Regions from separate parts of the Kitasatospora sp. NPDC092286 genome, predicted to be linked through region 1. Evidence: riboswitches for the same ligand, from Rfam matches in the RefSeq annotation. Region 1 holds a riboswitch; the other holds the start of a gene.

What was found. A riboswitch is a leader RNA that binds a small molecule or an ion and turns the genes downstream of it on or off. The one in region 1 is predicted to bind S-adenosylmethionine.
Region 2: another riboswitch for S-adenosylmethionine. It lies ahead of thrC (threonine synthase); the one in region 1 lies ahead of ACIQIB_RS29110 (aminotransferase class V-fold PLP-dependent enzyme).

The regions. Positions count from the first base shown of each region.
Region 1 is NZ_JBIVRD010000034.1:84,555-94,154, reverse strand. Features, by position in the region: gene ACIQIB_RS29135 (Rieske 2Fe-2S domain-containing protein) at 1-744, opposite strand, end outside; gene ACIQIB_RS29130 (c-type cytochrome) at 753-1,562, opposite strand; gene ACIQIB_RS29125 (heme-copper oxidase subunit III) at 1,750-2,370, opposite strand; gene ACIQIB_RS29120 (hypothetical protein) at 2,764-3,189, shown strand; gene trpD (anthranilate phosphoribosyltransferase) at 3,318-4,394, shown strand; SAM riboswitch class IV at 4,513-4,630, shown strand; gene ACIQIB_RS29110 (aminotransferase class V-fold PLP-dependent enzyme) at 4,682-6,046, shown strand; gene ACIQIB_RS29105 (Lrp/AsnC ligand binding domain-containing protein) at 6,055-6,336, opposite strand; gene ACIQIB_RS29100 (rhomboid family intramembrane serine protease) at 6,378-7,160, opposite strand; gene ACIQIB_RS29095 (hypothetical protein) at 7,363-7,626, shown strand; gene ACIQIB_RS29090 (NYN domain-containing protein) at 7,811-9,220, shown strand; gene ACIQIB_RS29085 (NlpC/P60 family protein) at 9,422-9,600, shown strand, end outside.
Region 2 is NZ_JBIVRD010000006.1:73,572-83,171, reverse strand. Features, by position in the region: gene groL (chaperonin GroEL) at 1-1,622, opposite strand, end outside; gene ACIQIB_RS08165 (cold-shock protein) at 1,996-2,199, opposite strand; gene ACIQIB_RS08160 (ubiquitin-like small modifier protein 1) at 2,776-3,054, opposite strand; gene thrC (threonine synthase) at 3,083-4,369, opposite strand; SAM riboswitch class I at 4,387-4,519, opposite strand; gene ACIQIB_RS08150 (glucosyl-3-phosphoglycerate synthase) at 4,684-5,724, shown strand; gene ACIQIB_RS08145 (trehalose-6-phosphate synthase) at 5,765-7,234, shown strand; gene otsB (trehalose-phosphatase) at 7,218-8,048, opposite strand; gene ACIQIB_RS08135 (DUF3263 domain-containing protein) at 8,139-8,366, opposite strand; gene ACIQIB_RS08130 (cupin domain-containing protein) at 8,479-8,823, shown strand; gene ACIQIB_RS08125 (extracellular solute-binding protein) at 8,884-9,600, opposite strand, start outside.

The DNA.
Region 1 (9,600 bases):
CATCAGGGCGTCCTTGGCGATCTGCTGCTGGAAGTCCTCGTCGTGGACGTGCAGACCCTCCGGCATGGCGAAGGTCAGCGAGCCGACGATGATGTCCTCGGCCTTCATCGGCGTGTTGGTGTTCATGTTGATGAGCTGCAGCGGCTTGGCCTCGGTGGCCTCGCGCCAGCCGGTGTGCGCCAGCTTGTCCTCGGGCAGCGGGCCCAGGTCGCGGAGCAGGACCACGCCGGAGAGCGGGACCAGCGCCATCGAACCGATGAGGGTGTTGCGGATCATCTTGCGGCGGCCGAAGCCGGACTCGGCGGCACCGGTCTTGAACTGGTCGATGACGTCCGCGCGGACCTCGTCGTCAGCCTCGATCGGGTGACGCTCGGCCGGCACCTCGTGGTCGGACATCAGGGTGCGGGCCCAGTGGACCGCGCCCGCGCCGATGCAGAACAGCGCCACGCCCAGGGTCAGGCCCAGCGCGAAGTTCAGCGCGCTGATGTGACCCAGCGGGAAGACGTAGACGATCTTGTCCGGGTCGATGGCCACGTAGGAGGCGATGAAGCCCACGGTGGCGAGCATCGAGACCACGAACATCAGCGAGACCTGGCGCTCGGCGCGCTTGGCGGCCCGCTCGTCGATGTCGGTCCGGCGGGGTTCGTGGGCCGGCAGGCCCGGGTCGGCGAACGGGTCGCCGTGGGCGGCCACCTCGTGGTGCCCGGCGGAGCCGTGCGGCTCCGGCAGCTTCTCTTCTGACATGTCGTGGCTCATGACTTCTTGGCCTTGGTGGTGTGGGCGGCGACCCAGATCGCGACCGCGATGAGCGCGCCGAGACCGAAGATCCAGCCGAACAGGCCCTCGGTCACCGGACCGAGGCTGCCGAGCGTGAGACCGCCGGGGTTGGGCTCATCGTTGGTGGCGTGGCGAACGAAGGCCACGATCTGCTTCTTCTGCTCCTCGGGCATGGTGGTGTCCGGGAACGACGGCATGTTCTGCGGGCCGGTCTGCATGGCCTCGTAGATGTGCTTGGCGTCCACGCCCTCCAGCGACGGGGCGTACTTGCCCTGGGTCAGGGCACCGCCCTGACCGGCGAAGTTGTGGCACTGGGCGCAGTTGGTGCGGAACAGCTCGCCACCCTTGGACACGTCGTCCGGGTTGGTCGAGGTGTACTGCTCCGGGTCCGGCCGCACCGGGCCGGGGCCGAGCGAGGCCACGAAGGCGGCCAGCTGGTCGATCTCCGACTGCGAGTAGATGTTCTTCTTGCGCGGCACCTGGGCGCCGGGCTGCTGGGCCGGCATGCGGCCGGTGCCGACCTGGAAGTCGACCGCGGCGGAGCCGACGCCGACCAGGCTGGGACCGTCGCTGCTGCCCTGACCGTTCAGGCCGTGGCAGGAGGAGCAGCCCACGGCGAAGAGCTTCTTGCCCTCATCGATCGCGAGCGACTGCGCGGCGACGTCGGCCTGCGCCTTGTCGGCGGGCGCGAACGCGGCGTACAGCCCCCCGGTTGCCGCCAGGGCGAGAAGTAGGACGACCAGCGCCGCCAATGGGTGGCGCCGTCGTGCGGAGAGCTTTTTCACGGAATAACCCCGGTGTCAGGATCTGGTCGACTGGTGGGTGCACCCGGCGGCCGGTCTGGCCGGCACGAGGCTGCCTGTTCTAGGGCTGCGCGCGCGGTCGGTCGGTGGGAGCGTCGGCACCGGCAAAGAGGCCCGTCGCCGGTGAGGGCGGGGACCGGAGCCGGTGGCCAGTGACCTGATCAGCTGGTTACTTGATCAGGTAGATGGTCGCGAACAGGCCGATCCACACGACATCGACGAAGTGCCAGTAGTACGACACCACGATGGCTGCGGTGGCCTGCTCGTGCGTGAAGCGCTTGGCTGCGTACGTCCGTCCCAGGACCAGCAGGAAGGCGATCAGACCACCCGTCACGTGCAGACCGTGGAAGCCGGTGGTCAGGTAGAACACCGTGCCGTACGGGTCCGAGGACAGCGAGAGGCCGTCCTTCTTGACCAGCTCGGTGTACTCGAAGATCTGGCCGCCGATGAAGATCGCGCCCATCACGAAGGTGATGACGAACCACGAGCGGAGCTTCTTCACGTCCCCGCGCTCGGCGGCGAACACGCCGAGCTGGCAGGTCAGCGAGGAGAGCACCAGGATCGTGGTGTTGACCGAGGAGAAGGGCACGTTGAGGGCGTGCGCCTTCTCGCTCCAGAACTCGGCTCCCTTGACGGAGCGGAGCGTGAAGTACATCGCGAAGAGGGCCGCGAAGAACATCAACTCGGAACTGAGCCAGACGATCGTTCCGACGCTGACCATGTTCGGCCGGTTGACCGATCCGTGCGCGTGCCCGGTTTCTACTGCTGTTGCTGTCGCCACGACGGACATTATGTCGGTCCCTTATTCCGTCTTCACGCCGGGGGGTGTCCCTCGGAGTGTCCGGTGCGTGCGGTATGCCCCCCCGGGGGCCGACGGGGCGTCCGGATGGCGGCTGAGCAGCGGCGTGTCCCTTTTCTGACGGTTCTTCGAAGGCCCCTTCGACCCTGTTGCCCTGCGTGTCGCTGCATGGTTCGGGGGTGGGTGGGGAGTAAAGGAGGGGCCGCCGTGTCGACCGTACGGGTGACTGCGAGGTCTGGGGTGACGGGCCGTCCTCCGACTGGGTGAGTCGTGGGCGCGGCGGCTTGAGAAGGGATCGCGCGGCAGGGACCGGCGGCAGGTGATCGGGAGTAGCATCCGGATCAGGCGAACGTGGTCCGGATCACACTTGAGGGAGCAGGGCCCATGGCGTACAAGACCGACGAGACGCTCACCGTTCTCGTCTACAGCCACGACCGCAACACCCGCGAGCAGGTGCTGACGGCGCTCGGCCGCCGGCCCGCCGAGGATCTGCCGGAGCTGTCCTACCTGGAGTGCGCGACGACCCCTGCCGTGCTCAAGGCGCTGGAGAAGGGCGGGGTGGACCTCTGCGTCCTGGACGGCGAGGCGGTGCCGGTCGGCGGGCTCGGCCTCGGGCGGCAGCTGAAGGACGAGATCTACGGCTGCCCGCCGGTGCTGGTGCTGATCGGACGGCCGCAGGACTCCTGGCTCGCCGCCTGGAGCCGGGCGGACGCGGCGATCTCCCGCCCGGTGGACCCGGTGGCGCTGGCGGAGTCCGCCGCCACCCTGCTCCGCGCCCGGCTGGAGAAGCGGGCGCCGGTCGCCCGCTGAGCGGTGCCGTCTCACTCCTAGAGAAGGCGGGTGCCGGGGCGGACCGGGGGACCTCGCCGCTCGATAGGCTGATTCCATTCCTACGGATGTCCCCGACCCCGGGGAACCGACAAGAGCTGGAGTCAGCCATGGTGAACGTGCACCCTGCGAACGGCGGCAACGACCCCGCGCAGGTGGTCCGCACCTGGCCGGACATCCTGTCGGCGCTGCTGAGGGGCGAGCACCTGAGCCGGTCGGCCACCGCCTGGGCGATGGACCGGATCATGAGCGGCGAGGCCTCCCCGGTCCAGGTGGCCGGCTTCATGGTGGCGCTGCGGGCCAAGGGCGAGACGGTCGACGAGATCTCCGGCCTGGTGGACTCGATGTACGCGCACGCCGAGCCGCTGGACATCCCCGGCCCGGCCGTCGACATCGTCGGCACCGGCGGCGACCGCGCCAAGACCGTCAACATCTCCACCATGTCGGCGATCGTCGCGGCCGCGGCCGGCGCCAAGGTGGTGAAGCACGGCAACCGGGCCTCCTCCTCGGCCAGCGGCTCCTCCGACGTGCTGGAGAAGCTCGGCATCGGCCTCGACCTCTCCGCGCGCCGGGTCGCCGAGGTGGCGGAGGAGGTCGGGCTCACCTTCTGTTTCGCCGCCAAGTTCCACCCGGCGATGCGGCACGCCGCCCCGGCGCGGCGCGACCTCGGGGTGCCGACGGCGTTCAACATCCTCGGCCCGCTGACCAACCCGGCCAGGGTGACCTCGCACGCGATCGGCTGCTTCGACACCCGGCTGGCCGGGCTGATCGCCGGGGTGCTGGCGCAGCGCGGCTCGAACGCCCTGGTCTTCCGGGGCGACGACGGTCTGGACGAGCTGACCATCTCCACCACCTCGCAGGTCTGGATCGTGCGCGACGGTGTCGTCACCGAGGAGTCCTTCGACCCGCGCCAGGTCGGCATCGAACTGGTCGGCATCGAGGCGCTGCGCGGGGCGGACGCGGCGTACAACGCGGAGGTCGCCCGTCGGCTGCTGGCGGGGGAGCGCGGGCCGGTGCGGGACGCCGTCCTGCTCAACACGGCGGCCGCGCTGGTGGCGCTGGAGCTGACCGGTGCCCCGCTCGCCGAGCAGCTGGCGGCCGGGATCGAGCGGGCCGCCGAGGCCATCGACTCGGGCGCGGCGCAGGACGTCCTGAAGCGCTGGTCGGAGGCCACCGCCCGGGCGTGAGAAGGAAGTTGGGGCCGGTGGCGGCGGGTCGCCACCGGCCCTTCGGCGTCTTCGCGGGGTGTCCGGATGGTGAAACCGTGTTTGACCGCCCGGCGGGCGCGACCTAGAGTCTTCGCCAGGTCATGAGTGACAGCGCAAAGCCCCAGCTGGCTGTCCGGCAACCCTCCGTCCGTGGCGGGGTGCCCTGGGTGAGGACCGGGTCACGCGGCAAACCGTCCGGGTGGCAAGCGCGGACACCCGGACGACACGCACTCCCGGGGTCCTGGACCCAGAAGGAGTGCATTCCCATGTCCCTCTCCACCGAAATCTGCGCCCCGCTCGCCGTCCTCGGTCAGGACGTTCAGGTCCCGCTGGTCAGTGGCGAGAAGGTCACCTACGCGGCGCTCGACTACGCGGCCAGCTCCCCGGCGCTCCAGCGGGTCTGGGACGACGTCGCCGCCTACGCCCCCTACTACGGTAGCGTGCACCGCGGCGCCGGCTACCTCTCCCAGCTCTCCACCGACCTGTTCGAGCAGAGCCGCCGCACCGTCGGCGAGTTCCTCGACCTGCGCGAGGGTGACCAGGTGGTCTTCACCCGGGCCACCACCGACTCGCTCAACCTGCTCGCCGGGGCCGTCCCGGTCGGCACCCGGGTGTTCGCCTTCGAGACCGAGCACCACGCCTCGCTGCTGCCCTGGCGCCACGCCGGCCTGGCGGTCAGCTACCTGCGCGCCCCGCGCTCGCACGCCGAGGCGGTCGCCGCCCTGGACGCCGCGCTGGCCGAGGCGCCCGAGGGCCCCAAGCTGCTCTGTGTCACCGGCGCCTCCAACGTCACCGGTGAGCTGTGGCCGGTCGCCGAGCTCACCGCGACCGCCCACCGGCACGGCGCCCGGGTGGTGCTGGACGCCGCCCAGCTCGCCCCGCACCACCGGGTCTCGGTGCGCGAGCTGGGCGTGGACTGGATCGCCTTCTCCGGCCACAAGCTGTACGCGCCGTTCGGCGCCGGGGTGCTGGCCGGCCGAGCCGACTGGCTGGACGCGGCAGAGCCGTACCTGGCCGGCGGCGGTGCCACCCGGACCGTGGCCCGGGAGGCCGACGGCTCGGTGGCCGTCCAGTGGCACACCGGCCCGGCCCGCCACGAGGCCGGTTCGCCGAACGTGATCGGTGTCTACTCCATCGCCTCGGCCTGCCGGGCGCTGACCGAGGCCGGTTTCGACGCGCTGGAGGCCCGGGAGCAGCAGCTGATCGCCCGGCTGAAGGCGGGCCTGGCGGACGTCCCGCAGGTGAAGGTGCTGAACCTGTTCGGCGCCGACTCGGCCCGGGTGGGCGTGCTCTCCTTCGTGGTCCAGGGCTGGAACAGCTCGCACTTCTCGGCCGCGCTCTCCGCCGAGTACGGCATCGGCGTGCGGGACGGCCTGTTCTGCGCGCACCCGCTGGTCCGCACCCTGCTCGGCGACGAGGACGTCGCGCCGTCCGAGTGCGGTGCGCCCGAGCCGTCGCTGCCGGGCGAGCGAAGCCTCAACGCGATCCGGGTCAGCTTCGGCGCCGGCACCCCGGACGAGCACATCGACCGCTTTCTGACCGCCGTCCGCGAGCTGGTCACGGACGGGGCGGCCTGGAACTACCGCAACGAGGGCGGCCGCTGCGTCGCGGACACGCGCCGCGCGGGCTGATCGTCCCGCTATTCGTCCAGGCCGAGGGCGAAGGCGGCTTCCAGGTCGTGCTGGGAGTAGGTGCGGAAGGCGATCTGGGTCTCGGTGTGGGCCACCCCCGGGACCTTGTTCAGCCGGCCGGGGATGACCTCGGCCAGGTCGTCGTGCCGCCGCACCCGCACCATCGCCACCAGGTCGTAGCCGCCGGTGACCGAGTAGACCTCGCTGACGCCTTCGATGGCCGCGATCGCCTCGGCGATCTCCGGGATGCGGTCGACGCTGGTCTTGATCAGGACGATGGCGGTGATCACTGTTCGGGCTCCTTTGTGGGGTGCCGCCAGGGTATCGGGCGTCAGACGGGCCGTCGCGGGGGGCGGCCGGCCGGTGTGCAGGCGTACAGGAAGCCGGCCGAGAACCCGATGACATGGACCAGGTAGGCGACGCCGGGGCCGGCCGAGTGGACCGACCACCACTGCAGGGCGAACCAGAGCCCGAGCACCAGCCAGGCCGGGAACCGCAGCGGCAGGAAGAGCAGCAGCGGGACGAGCGTGGTCACCCGGGCCCGCGGGTGGAGCCGCAGATAGCAGCCCAGCGCCGCCGAGATCGCCCCCGAGGCGCCGATCAGCACCGTGGTCGAGCCGGGCGAGTGCGCCTGGGCCAGTGCGAAGCCGTAGGTGGCCAGGCTGCCGGCCGCCAGATAGAAGACGGCGAAGCGGGCCCGGCCCATCCGCTTCTCCACGGTGGGGCCGAAGACGTAGAGGAAGAGCAGGTTGCCCAGCAGGTGCAGCCAGCCGGCGTGCAGGAAGAGCGCGCTGAGCACGGACAGGGCCGGGTGTTTGCCCGGGGTCGGGGCGGCCGGGCAGCCGGGCGCCGGGTCGGGGGCCTCGGCCAGCTGTCCGGCGGTCAGCGGGCGGCCGGCCAGCAGCTCGGCCGGTACCGCGCCCCAGCGCTGCTCGTACCGCTGCTCCGCGCAGACCCTGGCCTGGCCGCGGCCGTAGAGCGGGTTGAGCCCGGCGGCCGGGCCGAGCAGGAAGACCACCGTGTTGAGCGCGATCAGGGCGTAGGTGACGGCCGGGGCGGGCGCGGCCGGGGGCCCGCCGCGTGCGCCGGTGTGGTCGAGGACCGTGATCGCCATGCGGCCAAGCATCCCTCCGCCCGGCGCGGGCGACACCGCGCTGTACGGCAGGTGGGCTACCGTCCCGATCGCCGCGACCGGTGGTCGGGACGGTTGCCTCAGGCAATAGGCTTGGGGCGGGCATTCCCGCCTCCCGCCGCCGACGCCGGGGCTCCGGGGGGAGCGCCTGAGCCCACCCAGGGACCACCCGAGAGGACCCCCGATGACCGTCCCCGCCCTGACCGCTGAGACGCGCTGGCGCTGCACCCTGTGCGGCAACCTGACCCGCTTCGACGTGACCCGCTCCGCCCGGGTGACCGAGTACCTGCACTTCGACCTGGCCGGCGAGTCCAAGGTGGAGGAGACCGAGGTGCTCAGCGAGACCATCGAGTCGGTGCGCTGCCGCTGGTGCAACGCGGTGGACCAGGTCGAACTGGTGGCCCGTCCCGGGGCCGAGGCCGGAGAGGCCGCCGCTGAGCAGGGCTGACGCCCGGTCCGTGGGGTGGACGGTGCGCGGCCGTTCACCGCACGGGGACAATACAGACAGAACGCACGGAGCGTGACGACGAGGGCGACGGCCGCGGGCCGTACCCCGCTGGACGAGGATCGGAGCCGAGGACGTGGTGGACGCAGCGAAGGAGCCCGCCGGGCCGCAGGGGCGGCAGCCCGCTGTGGACGGGCAGGCGCCGGACGCGGCCGAGGCCGCCCCGTCCGGTACCGGGGCCCCCGCCGAGGAGTCGGGCGGTGACGAGCCGGCGGCAGACCGGGCCGTCGAGACGCTCGACCGGCCGCTGCCCGAGGGTGTGCGCCGCCGGGTGGTGGGCCTCGCCGCCGACGCGCTCGGGGGGCTGCCGCCCGCCGAACTGCCGCAGAGCCTGCGGCAGTACGCCAAGTTCACGCCGGCCCGGCGGGCCAAGTACGCGGCCACCGCGCTGGCCGCCGCACTGGAGTCGGAGCCGGCCTTCCGGCTCCGGATAGCGGAGCGGCTGCGGCTGGGCCAGCCGGACCTGGTGAAGGCGCTGGAGGCGGGCCATGTGCCCGGCGCCGCCGACCCGATGGACGTGGCGGCCGCCGCCTATCTGGTGCGGTCGGCGGGCTGGAGCCGGCTGGTCGCCGAGGCGGGGGAGCAGGCCGAGCGGGCCGGCGCCGAGGGCGCCGCCGCCGAGGCGGCCCGGCTGGCGGAGAAGCTGCAGGCGGAGCTGGCGGAGGTACGGGCCTCCGCCCGGGCGGACCTGGAGCGGCAGCGGGCCGAGTCGGAGGACGTCCGCAAGGAGGCCGAGTCGCTGCGCAAGAAGGTGCGGTCGCTGGAGAGCGACACCCGCCGGGCGCAGGCGGAGACCCGCCGGGTCACCGCCGAGCTGGAGGCGCTGAGGACGCAGGCGGCCGCCGAGCGCAGCGCGGGTGAGAGCGAGGCCCGGCGGCTGCGGCACCGGATCTCCGAACTGGAGACCGCCGCCGAGCAGGGCCGCCGTTCGGCCCGCGAGGGGCGCAGCGTCGAGGACATGCGGCTGCGGCTGCTGCTGGACACCGTGCTGCAGTCGGCGCAGGGCCTGCAGCGGGAGCTGGCGCTGCCGGTCTCCCAGATCCGCCCGGCGGACCTGGTGGAGGCGGTGGTGCCGGGCTCGGCCTCGCCGCACGACGTGGCCCGGCGCGGGCTGGCGGAGGACGATCCGGCGCTGCTGGACCAGCTGCTGGCGATCCCGCAGGTGCATCTGGTGGTGGACGGCTACAACGTGACCAAGACCGGTTATCCGGCGCTGCCGCTGGAGCAGCAGCGGATCCGGTTGCTGGGCGGGCTGGCGATGCTGGCCCAGCGCACCCAGGCGGAGGTCACCTGTGTGTTCGACGGGCAGGACCTGGACGTGCCGGTGATCATGGCGCCGCCGCGCGGGGTGCGGGTGCGCTTCAGCCGGACCGGGGAGACGGCGGACGAGCTGATCCGCCGTCTGGTGCGGGCCGAGCCGCAGGGCCGTCCGGTGGTGGTGGTCTCCACCGACCGGGAGGTCGCGGAGGGCGTGCGCAAGGCGGGCGCGCGCCCCGTCGCCTCCGTCCTGCTGCTGAACCGGCTGGCCCGGCCCTGATGCCGGAGGGACCGGAGTGACCGCTGGTCAGCGCCCGGTTTGCGGCAGTGTGTGGATCCCGTGAAGTCAGGCCGCCGGTGGAGGTTCACGCCATCGGGGGAGTGGCGGAAAGCGTGGATCTTCACTAGGGTCTGGCGTCAAACCTATTTTCCGGATCCTCACTCAAACGGGTGAGTCCGTTGGAAGAAGGAACCGATCACTTTGGCCTCCCACCGCCGTCCCAAGCAGCCGAGCCGCGCGCGGGTCTCCGTGCTCACCGCTGCCGCTGCGACCGCGGTCGCCCTCTCCGCCCAGGTCGGCGCCCACGCCGCGCCCTCCCCCAAGAAGGAGGACGTGAAGGCGCAGATCGACCAGCTGAACGAGGAGCAGGAGCAGGCGGC
Region 2 (9,600 bases), on a different contig from region 1:
CAGAAGTCCATGTCACCGCCCGGCATGCCGCCGCCGGCGGCCGCGGCGGCCTTCTCCGGCTTGTCGGCGATGACGGCCTCGGTGGTGAGGAAGAGCGCCGCGATGGAGGCGGCGTTCTGCAGCGCGGAGCGGGTGACCTTGGCCGGGTCGATGATGCCCGCGGCGACCAGGTCGACGTACTCGTTGGTGGCGGCGTTCAGGCCGTGACCGGCGGGAAGGTTGCGCACCTTCTCCACCACGACGCCACCCTCCAGGCCGGCGTTGGTCGCGATCTGCTTGATCGGGGCCTCCAGCGCGACCTTGACGATGTTGGCACCGGTGGCCTCGTCGCCCTCGAGCTCCAGCTTGTCGAACGCGACCGAGGCCTGCAGCAGGGCGACGCCACCACCGGCGACGATGCCCTCCTCGACGGCGGCCTTGGCGTTGCGGACGGCGTCCTCGATGCGGTGCTTGCGCTCCTTGAGCTCCACCTCGGTGGCCGCGCCGGCCTTGATGACGGCCACGCCGCCGGCCAGCTTGGCGAGGCGCTCCTGGAGCTTCTCGCGGTCGTAGTCCGAGTCGCTGTTCTCGATCTCGGCGCGGATCTGGTTCACGCGGCCGGCGACCTGCTCGCTGTCACCGCCACCGTCGACGATGGTGGTCTCGTCCTTGGTGATGACCACCTTGCGGGCAGTGCCCAGCAGGTCGATGCCGGCGTTCTCGAGCTTGAGGCCGACCTCCTCGGAGATCACGGTGCCACCGGTGAGGATGGCGATGTCGCCGAGCATGGCCTTGCGGCGGTCGCCGAAGCCCGGGGCCTTGACGGCGACGGACTTGAAGGTGCCGCGGATCTTGTTCACGACCAGGGTCGACAGGGCCTCGCCCTCGACGTCCTCGGCGATGATGACCAGCGGCTTGCCGCTCTGCATGACCTTCTCCAGCAGCGGGAGCAGGTCCTTGACCGAGCCGATCTTGGAGTTGGCGATGAGGATGTACGGGTCCTCGAAGCTCGCCTCCATACGCTCCAGGTCGGTGGCGAAGTAGGCGGAGATGTAGCCCTTGTCGAAGCGCATGCCCTCGGTGAGCTCAAGCTCCAGACCGAAGGTGTTGCTCTCCTCGACGGTGATGACGCCTTCCTTGCCGACCTTGTCCATGGCCTCGGCGATGAGCTCGCCGATCTGGGTGTCGGCGGCCGAGATGGAGGCGGTGGAGGCGATCTGCTCCTTGGTCTCCACGTCCTTGGCCTGGGCCAGCAGCTGGTCCGAGACGGCGGCGACGGCCTTCTCGATACCGCGCTTCAGGGCCATCGGGTTGGCGCCGGCGGCGACGTTGCGCAGACCCTCGCGGACGAGCGCCTGGGCCAGCACGGTGGCGGTGGTGGTGCCGTCACCCGCGACGTCGTCGGTCTTCTTGGCGACCTCCTTGACGAGCTCCGCGCCGATCTTCTCGTACGGGTCCTCGAGCTCGATCTCCTTGGCGATGGAGACACCGTCGTTGGTGATCGTGGGGGCGCCCCACTTCTTCTCCAGAACGACGTTGCGACCCTTGGGGCCGAGCGTGACCTTCACTGCGTCGGCGAGCTGGTTCATGCCACGCTCAAGGCCGCGGCGAGCTTCCTCATCAAAGGCGATGATCTTGGCCATCTGAAGTGGTCCTCCGGGACACGGTCGACTGCTCGGACCAAGGGGTGCCCGCGACGGACGGCCCTGGTGTGCGGGGGTCCTTTCCCCTACCGCTCCCGGGGGCCTCACCGACCCGGTCCGCTGTCACTCTCACGCTGTGAGTGCTAACGCCAATGATTAGCACTCTGGCAGGGCGAGTGCAAGCCCAATCGGCAACCCGCGAGCCGCACCGGCCACCCGCGGGCGGACGTGCGGCGGGCCCCGGGCGCCACGTGCGGCGGCGCCCGCCGCCGCACGTGCCGACGGGCCCGTACGACGTGTGTCGTACGGGCCCGTCGCGAAGCAAGAGGCGCACCAGCCGATGGGCCGAGCCGAACTCCTGGGGTCGGAAAGGTCAGACCGCGGCGCGGACCATGTCCGCCTGCGGGCCCTTCTGCCCCTGAGAGATCTCGAACTCGACCCGCTGGCCCTCCTCAAGGGTGCGGTAGCCGTCCATCTGGATCGCGCTGTAGTGGACGAAGACGTCCGCACCACCGTCGACCGCGATGAAGCCGTAGCCCTTCTCCGCGTTGAACCACTTGACGGTGCCCTGAGCCATTCCGAACTCCCCTAGTGCTGTGCTGGCCCTTCACGCGCCCGCAGGTCGCGGGCCCGGGTCTGGTTTCGAGGCCGGCCCGGGGAACCCCCCCTGGACGCAGCCGTGCACGCCGCGGTCCCCCGCCGAGCCACCGGACGGCATCCGATGGGCGGGCGATCGCGTCGATCGCGGCTGAATGTATCCGGATCGACGCCCTCTGCAACAGGGTCAGCCGCAGGGAATTCCCCGGGCCCGCCAGGGGACACCTCAGGTGAAATCAGGAGGAAATCGGCATTTCACGCCGGACATAGCGGACGAATTACTCAAATCCCCTTGAGAATTCTGACATCTGCCTGACATGTTTCACGGCCGTGCGCGCGGCGCCGGTCTCAGCGGCCGGACGGTCACCGGCGATACGGGTTCAGCCGGATTCGGGCGCCGGTGAAAGGGGAAGGGGAGCCCTGTTCCCAGCCGAGCGACACTCTACTCCGACTGGACCCGGAAATATTCCCGCCGAAATGCGGCCGGCCGCCCCCGCGTACGGAATTCGGAATTCCGTACGCGGGAACGGCCGGCCGGGAAGAGCGGCGGACGGGCTCAGCAGCCGCCGGCCACCGCCGGGATGATCGACACGCTCGCGCCGTCCTTGATCTCGGTCGCCAGCCCCTCCGCGAACCGCACGTCGTCGTCGTTGACGTAGACGTTCACGAAGCGGCGCAGCTTGCCGGCGTCGTCCAGGACGCGGGCGGCGATGCCCGGGTGGTTCTTGTCGAGGTCGGCGATGACATCGCCCAGGGTGGCACCCTCGGCGGCGACCTCGGCGGAGCCGCCGGTGTAGGTGCGCAGGATGGTGGGAATGCGGACGTTGGCGCTCATGGCGGGGGCTCTCCTAGCGGGGTGGTGGTCAGGCGGAGGCGAGGCCGGCGTCGCGGAAGGACTCCAGCGTCGGGCGGATGACGGTGGTCATGCCGGAGTCGGAGACGGCGTCCAGGGTCTTCAGGCCGTCGCCGGTGTTGATCGCGACGGTCTCCTTGGCCGGGTCCAGCTGCCCGGTCTCGACGAGCTTCTTCAGCACGCCGACGGTCACCCCGCCCGCGGTCTCGGCGAAGATGCCCTCGGTGCGGGCCAGCAGCTTGATCGCGGCCACCACCTCGGCGTCGGTGACGTCCTCGACCGCGCCGCCGGTGCGGCGGGCGATGTCCAGCACGTACGGGCCGTCGGCCGGGTTGCCGATCGCCAGCGACTTGGCGATGGTGTCCGGCTTGACCGGGCGGATCACGTCCCGGCCGGCCTTGAACGCGGCCGACACCGGCGAGCAGCCGGCCGCCTGCGCCCCGAAGATCCGGTACGGCCGGTCCTCGACCAGACCGAGCCTGATCAGCTCCTGCAGCCCCTTGTCGATCTTGGTGAGCTGGGAGCCCGAGGCGATCGGGATGACGATCTGCTCCGGCAGCCGCCAGCCGAGCTGCTCGCAGATCTCGTACGCCAGCGTCTTGGAGCCCTCGCCGTAGTACGGGCGGAGGTTGACGTTCACGAAGCCCCAGCCCTCGCCGGCCGGGTCGCCGATCAGCTCCGAACAGAAGCGGTTGACGTCGTCGTAGTTGCCCTCGATGCCGACCAGCTCGCCGCCGTAGACCCCGGCCATCACGACCTTGCCCTGCTCCAGGTCGTGCGGGATGAACACGCAGGACTTGAATCCGGCCCGGGCCGCCGCCGCACCGACCGCGCCGGCCAGGTTGCCGGTGGACGAGCAGGACAGCGTGGTGAAGCCGAACGCGCGGGCCGCCTCGATGGCGCAGGCCACCACGCGGTCCTTGAACGAGTGGGTGGGGTTGCCCGAGTCGTCCTTGATGTGCAGCTGAGCGGTGAAGCCCAGCTCACGGCCCAGGTTGTCGGCCTTCACCAGCGGGGTCCAGCCCGGGTTCAGGTTGGGCTTCCCGGCGACATCGGCCGGAACGGGCAGCAGCGGGGCGTAGCGCCAGATCGACGCCGGGCCGGCCTCGATCCGCTTGCGCAGGTCCTCCGCGGCCTCGCCGCCGAAGTCGTACGCGATCTCCAGCGGCCCGAAGCACTCCAGGCAGGCGAAGCTCGGACCGAGCGGAAAGCGGGTGCCGCACTCCCGACAGGACAGCGCGGCGGCGGGGCCGAGGTCAACGGTGAGGGATGCGGGTGCGGCGGTGTCGATAGCCATGATGGCGGAGGCCTCTCTCCTCATCTTCCCCGTGACGCGGTCGCGCCACAGGCCGGAATTGGCACCTGTCCCGCCGGGCCTGTACGACAGCCGCGCGAGAAGGTTGCCGGGACGTCAACGGGCCGTTCCCTCAGTCCCTCTGGATGAGCTCTGTGAAGTTGTGGTCCTGCTCAGCGGTGACCCCGGCGTGCGAAGGTCCGATCGCTGTACGAAGACTGTATCCGAAGGCGTCAACCCCGAACGGGACCGTCCGCCACGCGAGATGCCCCGTCCCGTCCGAACCCGTCCCACCCGAACCCGCCGAGGAGAGACCCGTGCCCGCCGAACCGACCCCCGCGCTCCTTCCGCAGGCGGCGTCCTGGCTGCGCCGCCGCTCCTGGAGCGCGGCCGACCGCCCGGTCGGCACGCTGCTGGACGCCAAACGGGCGGCGGGCCGGGCGGGCACCGTCAGCGTGGTCCTGCCCGCGCTGGACGAGGAGGCCACCGTCGGCGACATCGTCCGCACCGTCCGCCGCGAGCTGATGGAGCGCCTCCCGCTGGTCGACGAACTCGTCGTGGTCGACTCCGGCTCCACCGACGCCACCGCCGCGGTCGCCGCCGGGGCCGGCGCCCGGGTGGTGCACCGTGACGACATCCTGCCCCGGCTGCCCGCCGCCCCCGGCAAGGGCGAGGTGCTCTGGCGCTCCCTGCTGGTCACCAGCGGCGAGATCGTCTGCTTCGTCGACGCCGACCTGCGCGAGTTCGACCCGGCCTTCGTCTCCGGCATCATCGGCCCGCTGCTCACCGAACCCGACATCCAGCTGGTCAAGGCCATGTACGACCGGCCGCTCGAAGTGCCGTCGAGCGGCCCGTCCGACGCGGGCGGCGCGGTCGTCCCCTCCGGCGGCGGCCGGGTCACCGAGCTGGTCGCCCGCCCGCTGCTCAACCTGCACTGGCCGGAGCTGGCCGGCTTCGTCCAGCCCCTCGGCGGCGAGTACGCGGCCCGCCGCTCGCTCCTCGAACGGCTGCCGTTCCCGACCGGCTACGGCGTCGAGCTCGGCCTGCTGGTCGACGCCCTGGAGACCGCCGGTCTGGACGCCCTGGCCCAGGTGGACGTGGGCGTGCGCCACCACCGCCACCAGGACGGCCAGGCGCTCGGCCGGATGGCCGCCACCATCTACCGCACGGCCCTGGAACGCCTCGACCGCACCCACCGCCTCAAGGCCTCCGCCGACCTGGTGCACCCGCTGCTCACCCAGTTCACCCGCGACCCGGAAACCCGTGCCTTCACCGCCCACACCCACCCGGTCACCGGCCTGGAACGGCCCCCGATGCACACCGTCCCCGAGTACGTGAGCCGCCACCTGCCGCACTGACCGGGGTTTGCCGACCCTGGCCCCCGGCAACGTACCAACCATGGGCGATCTCACGACCGAACGTTCGAGTCCGACCGGCACCGCCCCCGTACTGGTGGCCTCCAACCGGGGACCGGTGTCGTTCAGCACCGCGGACGACGACACGCTGACCCTCCGCCGGGGCGGCGGCGGCCTGGTCTCCGGGCTCTCCGCCATCGCCGACCCCAGCGCCGTCTGGGTCTGCGCCGCCCTCGGCGACGCCGACCGCCGGGCCGCCGCGGAGGCCCCGCACGGCCGCCTCGACCTGGCCGGCCACGACGTCGGCGGACAGGCCGTCCGGATGCTGGACATAGATCCGGAGACCTTCGCCCGGGCCTACAACGGGGTCGCCAACTCCACCCTCTGGTTCGTCCACCACCTGCTGTACGCCACCCCCACCGCCCCCGCCTTCGACGCCGGCTTCCGCACCGAGTGGCAGGCCTACCTGGCCTACAACGCCGCCTTCGCCGACGCCCTCGCCGCCGAGGCGGCCCCCGGCGCCGCGGTCCTGGTGCAGGACTACCACCTGTCCCTCGTCCCCGCCCTGCTCCGCGCGGCCCGACCCGACCTGCGGATCGGCCACTTCTCGCACACCCCGTGGGCCCCGCCCGAGTACTTCCGGCTGCTGCCCGACGATGTCGCGGCCGCCGTCCTCACCGGGATCCTCGGCGCCGACCGGGCCGGCTTCCTCACCCGCCGCTGGGCCCTGGCCTTCGCCGACTGCTGCGAGGCGCTGCTCGGCGCCACCGTCGACCGGACCGCCCTCACGGTCACCCACGACGGCCGCACCACGTTCCTCGGCGTCCACGGCCTCGGCGCCGACGCCGACTTCCTGCGCGACCGCGCCCACCGCCCGGACGTCGACGAGCGCCTCGCCGCCCTCCGTGAGGCCGTCGGCGGCCGGCGCACCGTCGTCCGGGTGGACCGCACCGAACTGAGCAAGAACATCGTCCGCGGCCTGCTCGCCTACCGGCACCTGCTGCGCACCCGCCCCGAGTGGCACGACCGGGTCGTGCACGTCGCCTTCGCCTACCCCTCGCGCACCGACCTCGCCGAGTACCGGGCCTACACCGCCGAGGTCCGGCGGCTGGCCCAGGAGATCAACGACGAGTTCGCCACCCCCACCTGGCAGCCGCTGATCCTGCACGTCGACGACGACTTCCCGCGTTCCCTGGCCGCCTACCGGCTGGCCGACGTGGCCCTCGTCAACCCGATCCGGGACGGCATGAACCTGGTCGCCAAGGAGGTCCCGGTGGTCTCCGACCACGGCTGCGCCCTGGTCCTCTCCCGCGAGGCCGGCGCGTACGCCGAACTCGCCGACGACGCGATCACCGTCAACCCGTACGACATCATCGCCACCGCCGACGCCCTGCACGCCGGGCTCACCATGCCCGCCGACGAACGCGCCGACCGCACCAAGCGCCTCGCCGCCGCCGCGACCGCCCTGCCGCCCCAGCAGTGGTTCCTCGACCAGCTCAACGCGCTCGGCTGAGCTCCTCCCCCAGCGCCGCCAGCAGCTCCACCACGCCGGCCGGGCCCGGGACCACCAGGTCGGCCCGGTCGGCGAGCTCGCGGACGGTCGTCCCGCTGCACACCAGCAGCCCGGCCAGCCCCTCCCCGCGCAGCTTCTCCACCGCCGCGTAGGCCGCCACATCGCCCAGATCGTCCCCGGCGTACAGCACCGACCGGGCGGCCCGCTCCCGCAGGAAGCCGGTCAGCGCGGCGCCCTTGTCCACCCCCGGTGGCCGCAGCTCCAGCACCAGCCGGCCCGGCTCCACCACCAGCCCGTACTCGGCGGCCAGGGCCGCCACCGGTGCCCGCAGCAGTTCGAACGCCTCCTCCGGTGCCCCGGTGCGCCGGGTGTGCACCGCCAGCGAGCGGCCCTTGTCCTCCACCCAGGTCCCGGCCGGCGCCCCGGCCCCCGCCAGCACGTCCGGCAGCGCCGTCCGCACCCCCGCCACCCCCGGGTGCACCGGCGGCGCCGTGACCTCTCCGGCCTCCCAGCGCTCGGCGCCGTAGTGCCCCAGCACCACCAGCCCGTCGACCGCCGCCAACCCGCCGTACTCGACCGCCAGCGCGGCCGGCCGGCCCGTCACCACCACGATCGAGCCGACGTGCGGGGCCAGCCCCCGCAGCGCCCCCGCCACGCCCGGATGCGCGCGCGCCAGGCTCGGATCGGCCACGATCGGTGCCAGCGTCCCGTCGAAGTCGAGGGCGACCACCGCGTCCCCGGGCGAGGCGAGCACCGCCTCCAGCCCCGTGCGCCCGGCGTCCGTGTCCGGCTGCGGAATCTCCTTGAAGACCATGCCCGGACCCTACCCACGCGGCCGCGCCGTCACCCGGCCGGCGGTCGGCTACCGACCGCCACCGACCGCTACCGACCCACTGCCGACCCGCTACCGGGCCGCCCGCCGGGCCGCCCGTACCCGCCGCAACCGGTTCACCAGCACCGGCGCGTGGGCCAGGGCCTCCGGCCGATCCAGCAGCCCGTTCAACAGCTGGTAGTACCGCGTGCTGGAGAGCCCCAGCTCCTCCCGGATCGCCCGTTCCTTGGCCCCGGCCGTGCGCCACTGCCGTCCCTCCAGCTCCAGCACCGCCCGGTCCCGCCCGGTCAGCTCACCCATGCCCCGTCACCGCCTCCGACGCCCCGGTCCGCTACGACCTGTCATTCTCCCCCGCCGGTCCGACACACTCTGCGCCCCCGCGCTCCCCGCCCGCGCCGCTACCGTCGCTGGCATGACCACCAGCTTCGCCCTGCACATCCCCACCGCCGAGCTCGAACCCGACCCGCTGGACCCGGCCCAGATCGTCTCCGGCACCCCCGAGGTCTCCGGCAAGGTCCTCTCGGAGTCCCCCGACGGCCGCCAGCTCCGCGGCATCTGGCAGATCACCCCCGGGGTGGTCACCGACGTCGAGGCCGACGAGCTGTTCGTGGTGCTCGGCGGCCGGGCCACCATCGAGATCGACGGCGGCCCGACCCTGGAGGTCGGCCCGGGCGACTGCGCCGTGCTCCGGGCCGGCGACCGCACCACCTGGACGGTCCACGAGACCCTCCGCAAGGCCTACGCCATCACGCTCTGACGGAGCGCTCCGACCACCCGCCACGCCCGTGGCCGCCGAGGGGCCCGCGCGCCGGTCCGGCTACTTCCGGACCCGCGCGGCCTCCTTCAGCGCGGCCCCCTGCAGCCCCTCGAGCACCTTCTTGGCGTCGCCGGTGACGGCCTCCCCGATCCCCGCCTTGATCCGGTTGCTGACGTCGGTCCACGCCGGATCCCCGAACGGGTAGAAGCTGGCGTTCGTCAGACCCGTCGCGAACTGCTTCAGGTCGTCGTGCTTGCCGTCCGTCGTCATCTGGGTGAAGGCGTCCTGGGTCACCGGCAGCAGGTTGTAGGTCTCGTCGAACTTCAGCTGGTTCTCCTTGGTGTACACGAAGGAGAGGAACTTCTTGATCTCGTTCTTGTGCCCGTTGGCCTTGAACGCCATCATCCAGTCGGCGACCCCGAGGCTGCCGGTCTTGGCCACCCCGTCCCGCTTCGGTATCGGCGCCGTACCGAAGTCGATCTTCCCGGCGGCGGCCATCCGCAGCAGGGTGGGGTGCCCGTTCAGCATGCCGACCTTGCCCGCCGCGAAGTCCGTGAACACCGGCGTGCGGTTCATCTTGCCCGGCTCGGCGTAGGTGAGCTTGGTGTCGACCAGGTTGGTGCGCAGCCAGCTGAAGGTCGCCTGGTTCTGCTGGCTGTCGATGGTGTAGTTGCCGACGTCGTCGGAGAGGCTGCCGCCCCCGCTGAGCGTCCACAGCATCGACTCGGCCGGGGCCTCCTCCGGGCCGAGCGGCAGGCCGTACGGGGTGACCCCCGG